Regions from separate parts of the Undibacterium sp. FW305-107 genome, predicted to be linked through region 1. Evidence: predicted binding sites of a transcription regulator. Region 1 holds the regulator's gene; the other holds the start of a gene.
The links. Region 1 encodes FliA, which starts transcription of late flagellar genes. Its sites were predicted from a motif close to CTAAAGTTTNNNNNNNNNNNGCCGNTA; they were not measured.

Region 1 (9,616 bases):
ATCATTAAAACCATCTTGGTCGGTACGGTTGCCTGGATAGTCATCATGGGGCAAAAGAATGCCATTTTTGCCTTGCCGCTGGAATCGTTGAAATCTGGCCCAGCCCACGTCGGCCACATGATGGGTGTATGTTTTCTGGCCATCGTTGGCTCGCTGGCCGTGATCGCCGCGATTGATGCACCTTACCAGATGTGGCAATACGCTGAAAAGCTGAAGATGACGCATCAGGAAGTGGTGCAGGAATCCAAAGAAGCGAACGGTAATCCACAAATCAAGGCGAAAATTCGCGCCCAGCAGCGTGAGATGGCACGCCGCCGCATGATGTCTGAAATCCCGACTGCTGACGTCGTTGTCACCAACCCGACTCACTTTGCTGTCGCCCTGAAATATACCGAAGGCGGCAATGGTGCGCCTAAGGTCATCGCCAAGGGGGCTGATGCAGTTGCTGCCAAAATCCGTGAACTGGCGAAGGAACACAATGTGCCCTTGCTGGAAGCGCCGCCATTGGCACGTGCGTTGTACAAACATACTGACCTTGGTGATGAGATACCTGAAGCCCTGTATGCCGCCGTGGCAGAAGTGCTGGCCTATGTGTATCAATTGCGCAGTTACACCAAAGTCGGCGGCAACAAACCTGTAGAACCAAATGATCTATATGTACCACCAGAGCTTGATCCTAATAACCAAACACAAAATCAAGCAGATAATCAAGCAGGAGTCCGAGCATGAATAGTTTCACCTTACCTGCCTGGATGAATGGCATAAATACCAGAGCGCTGGCGGCGCCTTTCCTCATCATCCTGATGTTGGCGATGATGATCTTGCCTCTGCCAGCGTTTGTTCTGGACGTGTTTTTCAGCTTCAATATCGCGATTGCGATTATCGTTTTGCTGACCAGCTTGTATACAGTCAAACCGCTGGATTTCATGGTGTTTCCTACTGTACTGCTGGTCAGTACCATGTTGCGCCTGTCCCTGAACGTGGCTTCTACCCGCGTGGTACTGACTGAAGGTCATACTGGCCCGGATGCCGCCGGTAAAGTGATCGAAGCCTTTGGTCACTTTTTGATTGGTGGTAATTACACCGTTGGTATCGTGGTCTTCGTTATCCTGACCATCATTAACTTTACCGTCGTCACCAAGGGCGCTGGCCGTATTGCCGAGGTGGGTGCGCGTTTCGCCCTGGACGCGATGCCAGGCAAACAAATGGCGATTGATGCTGACTTGAATGCCGGTCTGATCGCTGAACAGGAAGCGCGTCGCCGCCGTACTGAAGTGGCGCAAGAAGCAGAATTCTATGGCGCCATGGACGGTGCCAGTAAATACGTGCGTGGTGACGCGGTGGCAGGCATCATGGTCACTGTCATTAATATCGTTGGTGGTCTGGTTGTCGGCATGGTGCAGCACGATCTCGATTTTGCTACCGCCCTGAAAAACTATACATTGCTGGCGATCGGTGATGGACTGGTAGCACAAATACCTTCGCTGATCATTTCAACGGCAGCCGGTGTTGTGGTTTCTCGTGTAGCCAGTGACCAGGATATCAGTGGGCAGTTGATAGGACAGCTGTTTGCCAAGCCCCAGGTCATGATCATCACCGGCGGCATCATAGGTGGCATGGGCCTGATACCCGGCATGCCGCATATCGCCTTTATTTTGTTGGCAGCAGTGCTTTGTGGCGGCGGCTATTTGTTGAACAAGCGCGCCCAGATGCCTCCGGTCATTGAAGAAAAAGTCGAAGCTCCTGCTAATGCCGGTCAGGAAATGGAAGAAGCGACCTGGCAAGATATTTTGCCTGTCGATACCCTGGGCCTGGAAGTTGGTTATCGCCTGATCCCACTGGTAGATAAGAACCAGGGTGGCGAACTCTTGCGCCGTATCAAAGGCATACGCAAAAAATTCGCCCAGGAAGTTGGTTTTTTGTCGCCACCTGTCCATATCCGCGACAATCTGGAACTGAAACCTTCGGCTTACAGGATTACCCTGAAAGGTGTTGAAGTTGGTGCCGGTGAAGCGCTCAGTGGTCAGTATCTGGCCATCAACCCGGGTATGGTGACTGGCAATTTGCCTGGTGCTGTCACCAATGATCCTGCCTTTGGCTTGCCTGCGGTCTGGATAGAGGCTGCCATGCGCGAACAGGCACAAGCCATGGGTTATACCGTGGTTGATTCCGGCACCGTTATCGCTACCCATTTGAATCACCTGATCACCAGTCACGCGGCTGAATTGCTGGGTCGTCAGGAAGTACAGTTGTTGATGGATCATCTGGCGAAAGACATGCCAAAAATGGTGGAAGAACTGGTGCCAAAAGCCCTGCCTTTGTCCATCCTGCAAAAAGTATTGCAGAACCTGCTCATCGAAGGTGTGCATATCCGTGACATGCGTACCATCATTGAGACGCTGTCCGAGCAGTCCATGCATACCCAGGATGCCAATGAGCTGACGGCGCAGGTCAGGATTGCACTGGGTCGTGCCATCGTCCAGCAAATCTTCCCGACCGGGAATGAGATGACGGTCATGACCCTGGATAGCCGCCTTGAACGCCTGTTGATGCAAGCCCTGCAAACCAGCGGTGCTGATGGTTCTGGCATAGAACCTGGTCTGGCCGATACCCTGGCGAGCCAGACCGAGGCTGCAGCCCAGCATCAGGAACAAATGGGCCTGACTCCAGTCTTGCTGGTGCCAGCACCATTACGTGCCTTGCTGTCGCGCTTCTTGCGCCGCAATTTGCCGCAACTCAAAGTCCTGTCACACGCAGAAGTACCTGAAACAAAAACCATTAGAGTCACCAGTCTGGTCGGAGGTCAATCATGAACGTCAGAAAATTTACCGCGAATACTTCTCGCGAAGCTTTGCGCATGCTGCGCGATGCTTTGGGGGCGGATGCCGTGATCCTGTCGAACCGTAATGTGGGCGGCAAGGTGGAGATTCTGGCGATGGCCGATGAAGCCATCAGCGCCATTGAGCCAGCTTCCAGTGATGAGGCACCGGTACCTGAAGTGCCGCGCTTTGCGCCGCGTTTCCAGCCAGAGGATGCTGTCATCAGGCCGCGTGCTTTTGAACGCTCCATGGACGCGCCTGCAAGTGTGCCGACTTTCAAGTCTGTGACCAGCGCATCTGCTTTCACCAGTGAAATCGAAGCGCCGGTGAGCGCCAATGAACTCAATGATGTGATGTCAGAAATACGCTCCATGCGCAGTATGCTGGAATCGCAACTGGCAGAGATATCATGGACGCAGACGCAAAAACGCCAGCCGCAAAAAGCAGAAATCCTGCGTGAATTGCTGGCTACTGGCTTTAGCGCCAGCCTGTCCCGCTATCTGGTAGAAAAACTGCCAGAAACTGGCAAGGTTGAGAATGGCCTGGACTGGATCAAGAATGTGCTGGTACGCAATCTGTCCACTATCGATAATGAAAATGAAATGCTGGAAAAGGGCGGCGTGTATGCCCTGGTCGGCCCTACAGGTGTAGGCAAGACTACGACTACGGCCAAGCTGGCTGCTCGTTGCGTCATGCGCCATGGCCCCTCCAAGCTGGCATTGATTACTACAGATGGTTATCGTATCGGCGGCTTTGAACAATTGCGTATCTACGGCAAAATCCTGGGTGTGATGGTGCATGCCGTCAAGGATGAGGCTGATTTGCGCATTGCCTTGTCCGAGCTCAAGAACAAGCATACGGTGCTGATCGATACAGTCGGTGTCAGTCAGCGCGACAAAATGGTGACTGAGCAAGTGGCGATGTTGTCAGGAACAGACACTCCGGTGAAGCGCTTGCTGTGCCTGAATGCGACATCGACAGGTGAAACCTTGAGTGAAGTGGTGCGTGCTTATCAGGGGAATGGTCTGGCAGGTTGCATTTTGACCAAGCTCGATGAGGCAGCGACGATAGGTGGCGCACTCGATATTGCGATACGCCAGAAGCTTATGGTGTATTACGTTGCCAGTGGCCAGCGTGTGCCGGAAGACCTGCATATTGCCAACAAGCTGTATCTGATAGACCGTGCTTTCAAACTCAAGCGCGAAACGGCCGCTTTCCGTTATCTCGATGAAGAATTGCCTCTGCTGATGGCTGGTGCAGTCACGGCTGCACAGGCATCAGGACGTGCTGGTCAGGAGGTGTCCCTTGGCTAGTTTCGATCAGGCTGAAGGCCTGCGCCGCATGCTGGCTGGGCCAAAACCAAGAGTGTTTACCTTTTTGTCAGCATTGAGGGAAGATGAAAAAAGCGGCATGCTGGTCAATCTGGGGGTGTCGCTGGCACGTCAGGGTAACCAGGTGTTGATGGTGGACGCTCGTTCATCAGAGAATAGTGTTGGCGCATGGTTGAATGCCAACCTTGATCAGACCTTATTGGATGTAGCGAAACAACAGCGTACAATGAAGGAAGCAGTGAAATTGGTTGCTTCCGGCTTGTCGGTGACGATGTTGGCGCGCCATGCATGGCTGCCGCCAGAAAATACGCGGCAATTGTCCAAAGTGTTTGATGTGGCGGCGAACCGTGCTGATCTGGTCATCGTGGATAGCGAGATCAATCTGGATGACAGTTTTCCGTTGGCGACGCTGGACGACAGCGAACTAGTAATACAGGTTTCAGCTGATCCCGACATGATCAAGGCTGCTTATGGCCTGATCAAGCGAGTGAGCAATCGGCTTGGCAGGCGTGGTTATGGTATTTTAGTGTCCGGTGCATCGGAAAAAGAGGCGAGATTGATTTATACAAATATGGCGCAGGCGGCCAGCCGTTATCTGGCAGTGCCACTGCACTACGTCGGCAATGTGCCGGAAGATGAACATGTAAGAAAGGCTGCACATTTGGGACGCTCTGTGATTGATGCTTTTCCTAAAGCCCTTGCTTCGCTGGCATTCTCCCGGCTGGCTGAACAATTGGCGAAGACCGCGCGTTCCACATTATGTTTAGAGGGAGTCCCTGAGCTGGGTGTCGGTCTCGGAATGTAATCAAAAAATGTACACCGCTAGCGGAAAATCAGATAAAAACTTCCTTTTAAGGGAGCATGCGCCCCTGGTCAAGCGTCTGGCTTACCAGTTGAAGGCGCGCCTGCCTCCCAGTGTGGAGGTAGACGATCTTGTGCAGGCCGGTATGATAGGCCTGCTGGATGCCGTTAACCGCTATGAAGACACCCATGGAGCACAGTTTGAAACCTATGCGGTGCAACGCATACGGGGTGCCATGCTGGATGAATTGCGCAGTAGTGACTGGTTGCCGCGTGGCGTGCGCCAGAACATGCGCAAGATAGAAAATGCCATGAATGTGTTGCAGCAAAAGCTGGGGCGACCACCACTGGAAACCGAAGTGGCGAAGTCGCTCAAGCTCAGCCTGGAAGAGTACCAGAACCTGCTCACTGACAGTGGCGGGCATCAACTCGTGTACTACGAAGACTTTCATGATTCAGATACCAAGGAACATTTTCTCGATCATTATTGCTCGGATTTTTCTGGCGATCCGCTACAGGATTTGCTGAATGACGACTTCCGCGATGCTGTCATCGGCGCGATAGACAGTCTGCCAGAGCGAGAGAAACTGCTCATGGGTCTGTACTATGAGCAGGAATTAAATCTTAAAGAAATCGGTGCCGTGATGGGGGTGTCAGAATCACGCGTCTCACAATTACATAGTCAGGCTGTGGCCAGGCTCAGGGCATACTTAAGGGAGAAAGCGTGGACTGGGCTAGCATAGTTGGTTTGATACTGGTGGTGTTAGGCATCGTCAGCGGACAGTTGATTGAAGGTGGGCGCCTGTCTTCGCTGGTGCAACCTGCTGCTTTTGTGATTGTGGTGATTGGTACCCTGGGTGCAGTGCTGTTGCAAAGCAGGCTCAATACCTTTATGCGCGGTGTGCGCATGCTGCGCTGGGTGGTGTCTGAACCGCCGGACAGCAGCAAAAAAAATGTCGCGGATGCGCTGATCTGGAGCGTGGTCGCCAGACGCGAAGGTTTTCTGAGTCTGGAGCGTTATATGAACGCTTCGACCGATCCCTTCATAGGCAAGGGCCTGCGTCTGGTGATTGATGGCATAGACCCGATACGCCTGAAAGACATACTTGATGTCGATATATCGCTCTATGAAATGGAGCAGCGCCAGGCCGCTAAAATTTGGGAAGCAGCAGGTGGTTATTCCCCGACCATAGGTATCCTGGGTGCCGTGCTGGGGTTGATACACGTGATGGAAAACCTTAGTGATCCATCCAAACTTGGTGGTGGTATTGCTGTTGCCTTTGTTGCCACGATCTATGGTGTGGGCATGGCCAACTTATTGTTCTTGCCAGTCAGCCATAAGCTGAAAGAAATCATAGGCCGAGAAGTGACGCGGCGTGAAATGTTGTCTGATATTTTTTATAGCATCGCTTTGGGCGACAGCCCGCGTGTGGTGGAAGAAAGACTGACCAATCATCGCAACTGACGGTAAGGCTACCAGGTAATGCCAGACTAAGGCTAGACTGAGAAAATATACTTATGGCAAGAAAAAAATACCACGAAGAACCAGAAAACCATGAGAGGTGGCTGGTTTCTTACGCGGATTTTATTACCTTGCTGTTTGCTTTTTTTGTCGTCATGTATGCGATATCCTCGCTGAATGAGGGCAAGTACCGGGTCTTGTCAAATTCGCTGACTGGTGCATTTGGCAAGGTTATGACGGTTAATCCCAAGCCTGTTGACGCGCCAGTTGAGCAAAAAATCAAACTTGATCCTTTGCCGCTGGTCAAAAACCGCATCAGCGAAGGCTTGCGCAAGGAGAGAGCGCAAATGACCACCATGGCCAAGGACATCCTGACCGTGCTGGAGCCTTTGGTGCGCGAAGGCAAGGTGAGGGTGACCCAGACCAGCCGTGGTATCACCATAGAAATTAATGCCAGCCTTTTGTTTGCACCGGGTGATGCGCGTCTGAATATCGATTCCATACAGGCGCTGAAAGCCATTGCCGGTGTTCTCAAGATCGATACCCATGCGATACAGGTAGAAGGCCATACCGATAATCTGCCTATCAAAAACTCTATTTTCCCCTCTAACTGGGAATTGTCTGCCGTACGAGCCAGTACCGTTGCCCGTTTGCTCACAGAGAACGGTGTCGATGAAAACCGGGTGACAGCAGTAGGGCAGGGGGCGAAATTACCAGTGAGCGACAATGAGACACCAGAAGGGAGAGCCAGGAACCGGCGTGTATCTGTCACCATACTGGCAGTCTTGCCAGAGCCCGTAGTAGAAGTGCCTTTAGTGCCAGCATCTGCGCCTGCTGCAACATCATTGCCCGCACAAGCTGCAAGGCCAGCCGCAGCTTCCTTGCCTCAAACTGCGGTGAGGCCTTAAATTCGTTGAGGTTTGCCCGGAAAGGGCGAGGACAGACGCATGACAAAGTGTCACGTCAGTCTTAGGTGGCGATATAGCCTTTACCTGGCGTGCTTTTGACAGTCGATTGACCATTTGGGCCATACATGGACCCAGCCTGATTTGTATTTTGTTGCAGCAGATTTAAGGTTGCCTGATTCAGCGACAATCGACGGTTAATCAGTGAACCGTTGGTGCGATTATCTTCTTTGGCTTGCACAGTCAGTTGTAGTAGCGCATCCCAGTGTTTGGCGACAGTCTGGGCATCGTCGGCTTGCTGCAAATAAGCTTGCATGCCGTCAATATCAGCGTTAAATCCAAGTTCACTCAAAAAGCTGTTACGCTTTTTTTCCAGTTCCGTCATTTTGACTACAAGTTGTCCCTTGCTCTGGGTAAAGTCATTGAGCTGGACAATATCGCTTTCAACCAGTGCAGATTGCTCTTGCTTAAGCAACTCGGCGAGCGACGACATGACGCTCACTTCTTCCTGCAGGCATTGTTGAATGGCAGCGTGTCCGGAACTTGTTGCGTTCATTTTAGCGTTTTCTGGCGTTGAGCAAATCTTTAACTGTTTCCAGAAGCCCATCAGCGACTTTTTCCGAATTCACCTGAAAGCGTCCTTCGGAAATGGCCAGCTTGATCGCTTCCACCTTCTTCGTCTCAAACACAGCATTGCTGGCCTGCGTACTTTGCAAGGCTTGCAACTGTGTGGACAGGGTCGAAATTTGTACTTTCGACGAATTCGTCACGGGTGCCGCAGTTTCCGCGGGTTTTTCCGTGCGAGCCTGTTGCGGGCTTACTGGTAGCCCCGCGGTCTTATTCAGTGCGTCATCAATTTTCACAGCGATACCCTCTAGTGTGGGACTTACAAACATCTACATCCAGTTTATCGGCTGTGTAATTTTAAACTTTAACCTTACTGTGAAAAAATATTGCATACATTTAATTCTATAGGCTAAATATCTTGCTATCAGTAAACTATTTCTATAATGCCACCATTCTTGGCAACACCGCTGACGGTTTGTCCAGAGCTGGTTTTGGCCTTGGCAATCTGCCCATCTGCTGCGTTATTGAGCGCAATGGCATCTGTTGCTACTTGGAAACCAGGCCCATTGCTGACTACCCGCACAGATTGTCCCTGTTGAACTACGGCAGGACTCTTCAAGGCATCCAGACGCATGACGCTGCCAGAGGCCATGGAAACCTGCATGCTTTTACCGATCGCTTGCTCAGGAGCAGTGATGACACCGGCTGGCAATTTTGAGATATCGCCTCTTTGCTTGCTTAAATCGTTTAGTGAAATGACTTGCCCATGAGTAAGGGCGTTGGCTGCAACATAATAATCCGCCGTGACTTGTACATTTGCCTGCAGATAAACCAGCCAGGGGGCAGGTGCAGTACAGCGTATCGCCAGGGTCACTTTGCCCCATGGCTTGCTGCCTGGCAATAGATAGGGATTGGGATTATCGCAAGCCTGCAAGTTGAGTCGTTTATCAACCTCACCCACGCTCACCACTACTTCATTGCTCAGGCCTGATGCCTGTAGTGTCAAAAAGTCCAGTGCAATCTGGCGCAACTGTGCAGTGTCCTGGGCCTGGGTTGCAGGTGCCGCCTGACCAAGGCATGTGAAGCCGAGCAGCGATAGTGTCAAAACTTGCTTGCTGACGATTCTGCTTAATTTCTTTGCGGCTTTCATCATGTTTCCTGCCTGGATTGTTCTGAACTCTATTTTAGGATTCACAGGCTTTTTTGAATGCTTGAATAAACGGGCTTTTCCCTTTCTGCTTGCCTGATCAAACTTGTCCTGTGGCGAATAAGATGCAAGGTATAGAAAACCCTTGTGTGCCTTATGAGTAAAGCACAGTGGCAGAGGAGAGAAAGATGGTTGGCAGATTAGATGACTTTTTGAAATTCCACGAGACTGCCTTGTCAGTCCGGGGGCAGCGTCAGCAATTGCTGGCATCCAATATTGCCAATGCTGACACACCTAATTACAAGGCGAAGGATATTGATTTCTCCAGCGCACTCAGCCATGCCCTGGGGCAAAACCTGAACCAGTCACCGACAGCCTTGAGCAAGACCGCAGCCCAGCACATCGACACACCGGGTAGCGTAGCAGGCATGACGCCACAATACCGCCCCACAGTACAAGGTAGCGTCGATGGTAATACTGTTGATATGGATGTGGAGCGTAATCAGTTTACCGACAATGCCCTGCGTTATGAAGCCAGCCTGACCATTATCAATATGCAGATCAAGAATATGTTGGCAGCGATA
Region 2 (9,616 bases), 270 kb from region 1:
TCTGCTCAACGCTTGCTTTTTCTTCGCGATATCTGATGTCCATTCTCTGTGCAAGAACACGCAAGCTACCACCATGCGTTGGCCACTCTTGCACATCAAAAACATGCAAACCATTTTTTGCAAAAACAGTCTTTACAGCATGCAACGACAGATAAGAATAATGTTCATGGTATGCCGTATCAAACTGGTTTTGCTTTACCATATTCAGCAAATGCGGAAATTCAAAACTGGCAACACCTTGTTCACTTAAGACCAGGCTAAAGCCCGCAACAAAATCATTGATGTCAGGCACATGCGCCAATACATTATTTGCTACCGACAAATCGACACGTTGGCCACGCCCCACTATTTCCTGGGCCAACTCTACACCGAAGAAGCGCTCTATAATGTGGATGCCTTTTGCTCTGGCAGCTGCAGCAGTGCTGGCAGTTGGTTCCACACCGAAACAGGGAATACCTGCGTCCTGAACATACTGCAATAAATATCCATCATTCGCTGCAACTTCCATCACCAGGCTTTGCGAACCTAAGGCGAAATCCTGGCGCATCGCATCAACAAATTTCTGCGCATGGGCCAACCAGCTTGAAGAGCAGGAACTGAAATAGGCATAGTCAGCGTCAAATAGATTTTCACGTCCTGTAAAATCCAGTGTTTGCGCCAGCCAACAAGCGTCACAAACCATCAATTTCAAAGGCAACCAAGTTTCAGCCTGGCTTAGCGCTTCGGGTTTTAAATAGGCATTCGATGGCGGGGCTGAGCCCAGATCGAGAAAGGTTTGCGTCAATTCATGAGCGCAATGCCGGCACTTCATACAATAACTCCTTGAAATTCTTTGCTTAACATGGGCCAGTTGCGATCCTTATCCGATATCCCGGTCAAGCCCAAAGGCCACTCTATTGCCAACCGGGCATCAAAGGGATTTAATCCCATTTCACTCACAGGTGCATAGGATTTACTATGACAATATAGCATCTCAACGTCATCCGACATGGTTTGAAACCCATGGGCAAAACCGGCAGGTATTAAAAACGAACGCTGATTCGCTTGCGATAGCAATACGGCGTGCCACTTTAAAAAAGTGGCCGATGCAGCGCGCAAATCAATTGCAACATCCCATACCTCGCCTTTCATACAGGTGATTAACTTCATTTCTGCACTGGGAGGTAATTGCAAGTGCATGCCGCGAATTGATCCTTTTAATGATGTATACGTATGATTAATTTGCGCGATTGGCTCATGCCAACCCAATTCAGCCAAATCCTCTGCACAAAACATGCGCTGAAAATAACCTCGCTGATCACCCAAGACTTTTCTTTGCAACAAATACAAGCCATCGACAGGCGTGGGTAAAAAATCAAATCGACCAGAAGCGGAACTTTGTATCATGCATTACCTGTCATGAAAGATGCAATATCGTGATCGCACAATATCTCAGCTTGCTGTCCCAGCGCAAAATCACGGTACCAGTGCATGCTGCGACTGACCGCCTGTTCCAGATTCCAGCGTGGTGCTATTCCTAAGGTCTGCTTCAATTTGCTGGCATCCAAAGCCAATAACCCTGCTTCATGTGGACCTGTAATATCAGTGGCAAACTCAGTCAGCCCGCGACCGTAGGCCGCCTGTGCAAGTTCAACAACGGTTCTGACACTGGCAGCATCATCGGGGCCGATATTCCACGCGTGGCTGGCCTGAGGATTGACATATGCATATTGTGCAAGGCAAAGATATGCTGAAAGCGGTTCCAGCACGTGTTGCCATGGTCTGACAGAATCAGGACGGCGAATCTGCAAAGTTTGCCCACTATGCCATGCCCTTACTGCGTCGGGCAATAAGCGATCCTCTGACCAGTCACCGCCACCAATCACATTACCGGCTCTGGCAGCCAGTACTGCAGTACCCTGCCCGGCTAAAAATGAAGCACGATAGCTTGCCAATACCAATTCTGCTGCAGCTTTGCTGGCACTGTAGGGATCATGTCCGCCCAATTCAGCCGTTTCTGGATAGGGTGCCATCTGTTCGAGATTGCGATAGACTTTATCTGTCGTCACAATCAGTGCAATCTTTACGTCACTACGACCGCGAATTGCCTCCAGCACATTTGCTGTGCCCATGATATTGCTGGCAAACGTCGTCAGGGGTTCACGATAACTTGCGCGTACCAATGCCTGTGCTGCCAAATGGAATACAAACTCTGGCTGACATGCATCCACCGCTGCCGCGACGGCATGAAAGTCACGTATGTCCCCAATGTGGCTGTGAATCTTGTCTTTAATATTCAACAAATCAAACAGGCTGGGTTGGGTTGTCGGCGCTAAAGCCAAGCCGTGTACAGTGGCGCCTATACCGGCCAGCCAATGTGCCAACCAGGCCCCCTTGAAACCGGTATGCCCTGTCAGCAAGACACGCCTCCCGCGCCAGAACGCGGTGTCGACCATGCCTATTTTTGGAGTGTGATTCACCATACTCGCCACGGTGCATTCCCGGATTGCCACAAATCTTCCAGCAGATTTTTCTCGCGCAAAGTATCCATGGGTTGCCAGAATCCTCCATGCTCAAAGGCCATTAACTCCTGACGTTGTGCCAATTCAGCAAGAGGAGCAGCTTCCCAACTAATACTATCATTCTCGATGAAATCCAGTACTTTGGGAGAGAGCACAAAATATCCGCCATTGATCCAACCACCATCACCACGAGGTTTTTCGATAAACCCCGCCACCTGGTTACCATCACGCTCAAGTGCACCATAACGCCCAGGCGGGAGGACCGCTGTAACTGTAGCCAGCTTTCCATGCTGCTTATGAAAAGCGATAGAGGCAGCAATATCCAGATCCGCAACCCCGTCGCCATAGGTAAAACAAAATGCCTCCTCCCCCTGCAAGTAACGGGCGACGCGCTTCAGGCGCCCCCCTGTCATGGTGTCTTCTCCGGTGTCTACCAGAGTAACTTTCCAGGGTTCGGCATGGTGTTCGTGTACTTCCATACTATTATTTTGCATATCGAAGGTTACATCCGACATGTGCAAGAAATAATTGGCAAAATACTCTTTGATCAAATAGCCCTTGTAGCCACAACAAATAACGAATTCATTCACGCCATGCGCCGAATACGACTTCATGATGTGCCAGAGTATGGGATGCCCTCCAATCTCTATCATTGGTTTAGGCTTGAGGTGGGTTTCCTCAGAAATACGGGTACCCAGGCCACCAGCTAAAATAACTGCCTTCACTCTTGATGTCCTTCACAATAAATTTGCCACATCTGGCGGTAAGCTTTTTCTACTGAACGGGCAAAAGCGGGTTCGTTCATGAGTAATGACTGTTCCATTTCCTGACGCAAACCAGCCCTTAAACTACGCAAGCCATCCAGATCATGCGCAAGAATGATCGCTTTTTGCGCATATTCATCTTCAGTATAAGCCTGCCACTCTTCATGCCCGATTGCAGTCAGAATACTCGCACCTATACGGCCAACTGAGGGCCTGTCCGCCAGCGAGATAAAGGGAATGCCCATATACAAAGACTCCAGCAGGGTCGTTCCCGAATTATGCGGGAAGCAATCCAGGCTAATATCCACATGTTTCAGCACCTCCCAGGATGGCGTACTGAACCCTATATGCAAACGCGACCTGTCTATGCCATAGCGCATGAACCGTGATGCCATTTCTTCTTGTACTTGCGGATCTTTAAAGTCACCACTATTAATCATTAATTGCGAATTTGGCATTGCGTCCAGTATCGTCGCCCAGACACGTACAACACGATGATTTATCCTGGTAGAACGTGACAAACTGCCAAAGGTGATCAAACCGGTTGTTTCGAAAGGTGACGGTGTCAGCTCTGCCCTTCGTGTATCTGGTCTGTAAACATAGGCAGGGCCATCCAGGCACCAGACTTTCTCAGAAAATAAATGTGCGCAATTGTCCGTAATTGTAGGCTTGTCAGTCAAGTAATAATCAATAGCACTCAAGCCGGTTGTGTAGCCGTATTCCAGCCAGTGTAAAGAAACCGGCGCAGGTTTGCGTGCGAATACCGGCAAGCGATTACCGTTGGTATGCCCTGCCACATCCACCAGAACATCGATGCCATCGGCACGAATGCGCTCTGCAAGCACGTCATCGGTCATATCCCGGGTCGGAACCCAATGGTCTACCTGCTTTTTATAATAGCTAGTAACCTCGTCCTCGAAAGGTGGATTTGCATAGGCATATATTTCAACCTGCTCTTTGTCATGCCCCTCTATCAATGGCAGAAGGAAATACTTGCAAACATGATTATAAAAAGCTTGTGTCACATACCCCACTTTGAGTCGCTTGCCTGGCAAACGGGCATTTTCAAATTTCCTCCATGTCGTTTTGAGTGGTGCCGTAAAACGCAAATCAAACTCATGGTAGGCGTTATAAATCACTTCCGGTGTCAAATCAGGGTGGTAATTCAGGCAAAATAACAGGTTAGTGTAAATTTTCCGGTTGAACGATGATTGCGCATCCTGCTTGAAGGAAAGAGCCTTGATATAGGCTTCAATGGCTGCATCCAAATGATTCGCTTCGCGCAAGGTATCGCCATAGGCACCCCATATTTCAGGTATATCCTGAGTAATCGTCAGGGCATGCTGGCCACATTCTATGGATTCCTGCACCTGTCCGTTCTGACGCAGTGCATCAATCAGGTTAGGATAGACCTGTGCCAAGTCAGGCTGTAGCTGCAATGCATGTCTGTATTGTTCAATGGCGACGCTGTACATGCCATGCTCGCGATAAGCCAGACCAAGATTATTAAACAGGTAAGGCAAGCCCGGATTCAATTGAACTGCTTTCGATATACTCGCTATCGCCTCTTCTGTTTTACCAATAAAGCGCAGTGCATTACCCAGATTATTAAGCCCCACCACCATATCTGGCTGTATTAACAATGCTTTTTCAAGATAAACAATAGCGTCAGCGCAGCGTTCAAGAGAAATCAACGCATTCCCCATATTCACAAGAATATGGGGGTTATTTGGTAACAGGGTAACTGCCTTGCTTAAGGCTTCAAAAGCCAGGGGGAATTTAGTTTGTTCTATTCTGGCGACACCAAGATAATCCCAAACAATGCCATCGCGTGGCAAATAAGACGACAACCACAAACTAGCTTCTTCCAATTGAGCATACTGCTTCGCCAATAAGTACTTATTAAATATGCCGAAAGCAATCTTCCTGTTGTCGGGGAAATGTGGCATGACGTCGAAGGCCAGTTTTAGATAGCCCATTGCTTCGTCACACTCATTTGTGTCACCAGCAATTCTGGCCAACGCATACAAAGCTTCAGCATGTCGTGGAAAATGCCTGACGATATTCAGGCAAACCTGTTTTGCATCAAGCAGGGCGCCGGAATCAAAAAGTTTATGAACTTCGCGCATTGCTTTTCGCACATCAAAACCTGTTTTTGCCATGACCAGTCCCTGGGTAAGATTTTTTTATCATTAATTATTTTTACAATTACTTCATTTGGCTTACAAATTAACCAAGCAAAATGAATAAAACTGCATGCTTAAATCGGAAAATACCAGAAACCATCATGCTCAGGCTTATTTTATAACTAATGATTTTGTTTCCATGTGTTAAATAAAGCCTGAAAACTAAATCAAATTAGACCCTAAAGTATTTAAAAAAAGCGCCGACAAGCGGAAAGAGTAAAAAAACTTGAGCAGAAAAAATAAGATTTATTTTCAGAAACACGCTAAAACTTTTTTAGTCTCTACCGATACCCTTTACAACGGCGGTCCAATAGTCAGCACGAAAGACCAAAGTTTCAGGCTACTACGCCAAAATTGTATAACTTAGGTAAGGAGAATCACCATGGCTGTCATTAATACCAATATTGCTTCGCTGAATGCGCAACGCAATTTGAGCACATCTCAATCCGCTCTGAATACGTCCCTCCAACGTTTGTCTTCTGGCTTGCGTATCAATAGCGCAAAAGACGATGCTGCTGGCCTGGCGATTTCCGAACGTCTTTCCTCACAAATCGGCGGCTTGAATCAAGCTGCTCGTAATGCAAACGACGGTATCTCTCTGGCGCAAACCGCTGAGGGCGCACTGCAACAAATCGGTGCCAACTTGCAACGTATCCGTGATCTGGCCGTACAATCTGCCAACGGCTCCAACAGCGTTTCTGATCGTGCAGCTCTGAACAACGAAGCAAGTCAGTTGATCTCTGAAATTAACCGCGTTGCCAGCAACACTAACTTCAACGGCGTGAACCTGCTTGACGGTAGCTTCACAGCACAAACTTTCCAAGTTGGTGCTAACGGTACAGCAAACGACCAAATCAGTATCGCTTCCATCTCCAGCGCAAAATCTAGCGCCTTGGGTGTTGGTGCATCTTCCAGCTACGCTACTACAGTAGCCGGTGCCGGTGCAGTTACTACAACAGCTCTGGCTGCTGGTGACCTGTCCATCAACGGCTTCCAGGTTGGCGCATCTGCTGCTGACGGCGTATCTTTCTCCAACTCCACAGGCAGCGGTATCGCAAAAGCAGCAGCAATCAATGCGATCAGCGGTAGCACAGGCGTTACAGCGACTGTAGGTTCCACAACAGTTGCAGGTACAGCCAGCACATCTGCAACAGCGATTGCTTCCGGCGACATCACTATTAACGGCGTGAATCTGGGTGCCTTGAGCGCTTCGACTTCCGGTGCTCAACGTGGTGCTCAAGTTGCTGCAGCGGTTAATGCAATCAGTACACAAACAGGTGTTACAGCTACATTCAATACAACAACTGGTGCAGTTGCACTGGCTGCTGCTGATGGCCGCAACGTTACTGTAACAGCCAGCACAAATGCTGCTGCTGCCGCCGCCAACACAGGTATTACTGTATCGGCAACTGGCGCAACTGATGTCAGCACATCGACACTGTCCCTGACTTCTACCAGCTCTGCAGGTATCACTCTGGCTAACGGTACTGGCACTGGTTTGACAGCAGCCAATCTGACAGGTGGCTTCACTTCTGCCACAGTAACAGTCGGTGCTGGTGTATCCTCACTGAATCTGGGTACTGCTGCCGGGGCCACCGCCGCGCTGACGACCATTGATGCGGCCTTGCAATCGATCAATAGCTCCCGCGCTTCTCTGGGTGCTTATCAGAATCGTTTCTCTTCTGCGATCGAAAGCCTGAACACTAACTCTGAAAACTTGACAGCATCCCGCAGCCGTATCCGTGATGCAGACTTCGCTCAGGAAACTGCTACACTGACACGTGGTCAGGTTCTGCAACAAGCCGGTACTGCGATTCTGGCTCAAGCAAATGCCTTGCCTAACGGTGTTCTGGCCCTGTTGCGTGGTTAATAACAGTAGGCTTATGTAAATTAGGTCTATACTTAAGCTTAAAGCATGTCCCCCTGACCAAATTTTTGGTCAGGGGTATTTTTCTTGAAGGAAAAGATCATGGACATCCGATCGATAGGGAGTGCTTCTCAATCAGGACAACTGATCAATGACCGCATACCTGCTTCAGATGCTGGCGCTACGGTACACAAGTCATCTGCTGCTGTAACCCAAACCATTGATGCTGTCAAAGCGACTTCGTCCGCTACTTCCCCACCCGAAGTAGAGAAAGTGACGAAAGCAGTCAACGATATCAACAAAACGATCCAAGCACTGTCCCAGAACCTGGAATTTAGTGTTGAAGAGCACAGCAATCGTGTCGTGGTCAAAGTTGTTGACCAGCAAACCAAAGAAGTATTGCGTCAGATTCCCTCAGAAGAAGCTCTTGAAATTTCTCGCTCACTCGATAAATTGCAGGGACTATTAATTAAACAGCAAGCATAATTCACAAATATGGCCTTTTTGGGCTAAATTTTAAATTGGCAGGTAAATTCCCCTCTAAAGTCTAGTTTGCCTTAGCCGATAATTTAGTACAGTACGGTCTGACAAGGGGGAATAACGTGGGCATACAATCAACAGGCATAGGCGCAAATCTTGACGTTAATGGCCTGATTACAAAGTTAATGCAGGTTGAAAGCCAACCCCTGACTACATTAGCCAAAAAAGAAGCCAGCTTTCAAGCAAAGCTGTCCGCTTACGGCTCACTCAATAGTGCGCTTGGCATTTTTCAATCGAATGTGACCGGCCTGAGCAATCTCGGGACTTTCCAGACACTGACTGCCAGTTCTGGAGATAGTTCGATAGTCTCGGCAACTACGACCAGTGTTAGCACACAGGGCAGCTACAATATCAACGTCAGCAAGCTTGCCCAGGCGCAAACTATTTCAAGTGCAGGTCAACTCAGTACCACAGCCAGCATCGGTAGCGGAACCAGCACGACCATCAGCTTCCAGTTTGGCACCATTACCGGCGGTAGCGCCACCAATGGCGTCTATAGTGGCTCTACATTTACCCAGGACGCTGGTCAGGCAACCGGCACGGTAACTATTGATGGCGCCAATAATTCACTGCAAGGTATACGTGATGCGATCAATGCCGCCAATGTGGGTGTCAATGCGACTATCGTTGGCGATGGCAGCGCAACACCTTACCATCTGGTGCTTAATTCCAGTAAAACAGGGGCTGCATCCAGCCTGAAAATCAGTGCTACCGGTGATGCAGCGATTCAAAACCTGCTAAATTACGACCCTGCCGGTACACAAAACCTGACGGAAACAACGACTGCGCAAAATGCCGCACTGACCGTCAATGGCATTTCCATTTCCAGTGCCTCCAATGCAGTCACTGGTGCGATTCAGGGCACCACCCTCAATGTTGGCAAGGTTGGCACAACCTCACTGACACTTACCACCAATACCAGTGGCATCCAGTCCGCGATCAATGGCTTTGTCAAAGGCTATAACGATCTGCAGTCCACATTAAAGAACCTGACTGGCTATGATGCAAATACCAAAAAAGGCGGCATCCTGATTGGTGATTCGACTGCCCGCAATGTACAAAGCCAGATTCGCTCTACCCTGACCGCAGGTGTGAATGGCCTGGGTGGTAATATCACGACGCTTGCCAGCATAGGTATCAATTTTCAAAAAGACGGCACCCTGGCGATAGATTCAAGTAAATTACAGAGTGCGTTAAACACTAATTACAGTGAAATCAGCGGTTTGTTTGCCTCTGTTGGTAAAGCCACAGACAGCCTGATCAGCTACAGCAGCTCAACCAGCGCTTCGCAACAAGGTTCTTATGCTGTTGAAGTCTCCGCGATTGCCACACAAGGTGGTCTGCTGGGAAATCTTGACCTGACTACCGGCAATACAACGATTGCAGCCAGCACAACAGTCAATGTCACACTGGATGGTAAAACCGCATCGGTATCCCTGGCTGCCGGCTCATATACCTCATCCGCACTCGCCACTTTGATACAGACGTCGATCAATGGCAATTCAATATTCAAAGATAATGGTTCGACCGTAGTTGCAACCATCAATGGCAGTGGTTTTCTGCAATTGCAATCCACTCGCTACGGCAGTGCATCCAACGTCACGCTGGCCGATGGCACAGGAACAGGCGCAGCTTCATTGACTGGCACCTCGCTGGCCGGAACGGCTGGCGTTGATGTTGCAGGTAAAATTAATGGCGTCACTGCATCTGGAGTTGGTCAATATCTGACAGGTGCGGCCAGTACGCCAACTGAAGGGC

Region 2: a site for FliA is predicted at 7,859-7,885, ahead of fliD (flagellar filament capping protein FliD). Genes of this name have one in related genera too.

What each region holds. Positions count from the first base shown of each region.
Region 1 is NZ_JBYTAV010000008.1:84,401-94,016, forward strand. It holds gene flhB (flagellar biosynthesis protein FlhB) at 1-729, shown strand, start outside; gene flhA (flagellar biosynthesis protein FlhA) at 726-2,813, shown strand; gene flhF (flagellar biosynthesis GTPase FlhF) at 2,810-4,132, shown strand; gene AC3WQT_RS18345 (MinD/ParA family ATP-binding protein) at 4,125-4,955, shown strand; gene AC3WQT_RS18350 (RNA polymerase sigma factor FliA) at 4,963-5,694, shown strand; gene AC3WQT_RS18355 (flagellar motor protein) at 5,676-6,416, shown strand; gene motD (flagellar motor protein MotD) at 6,470-7,321, shown strand; gene AC3WQT_RS18365 (flagella synthesis protein FlgN) at 7,383-7,874, opposite strand; gene flgM (flagellar biosynthesis anti-sigma factor FlgM) at 7,876-8,181, opposite strand; gene flgA (flagellar basal body P-ring formation chaperone FlgA) at 8,310-9,038, opposite strand; gene flgB (flagellar basal body rod protein FlgB) at 9,221-9,616, shown strand, end outside.
Region 2 is NZ_JBYTAV010000008.1:353,431-363,046, reverse strand. It holds gene AC3WQT_RS19600 (methyltransferase domain-containing protein) at 1-811, opposite strand, end outside; gene AC3WQT_RS19595 (dTDP-4-dehydrorhamnose 3,5-epimerase family protein) at 808-1,386, opposite strand; gene rfbG (CDP-glucose 4,6-dehydratase) at 1,383-2,492, opposite strand; gene rfbF (glucose-1-phosphate cytidylyltransferase) at 2,456-3,226, opposite strand; gene AC3WQT_RS19580 (O-linked N-acetylglucosamine transferase, SPINDLY family protein) at 3,223-5,427, opposite strand; gene AC3WQT_RS19575 (flagellin N-terminal helical domain-containing protein) at 5,834-7,321, shown strand; gene AC3WQT_RS19570 (flagellar protein FlaG) at 7,421-7,804, shown strand; gene fliD (flagellar filament capping protein FliD) at 7,921-9,616, shown strand, end outside.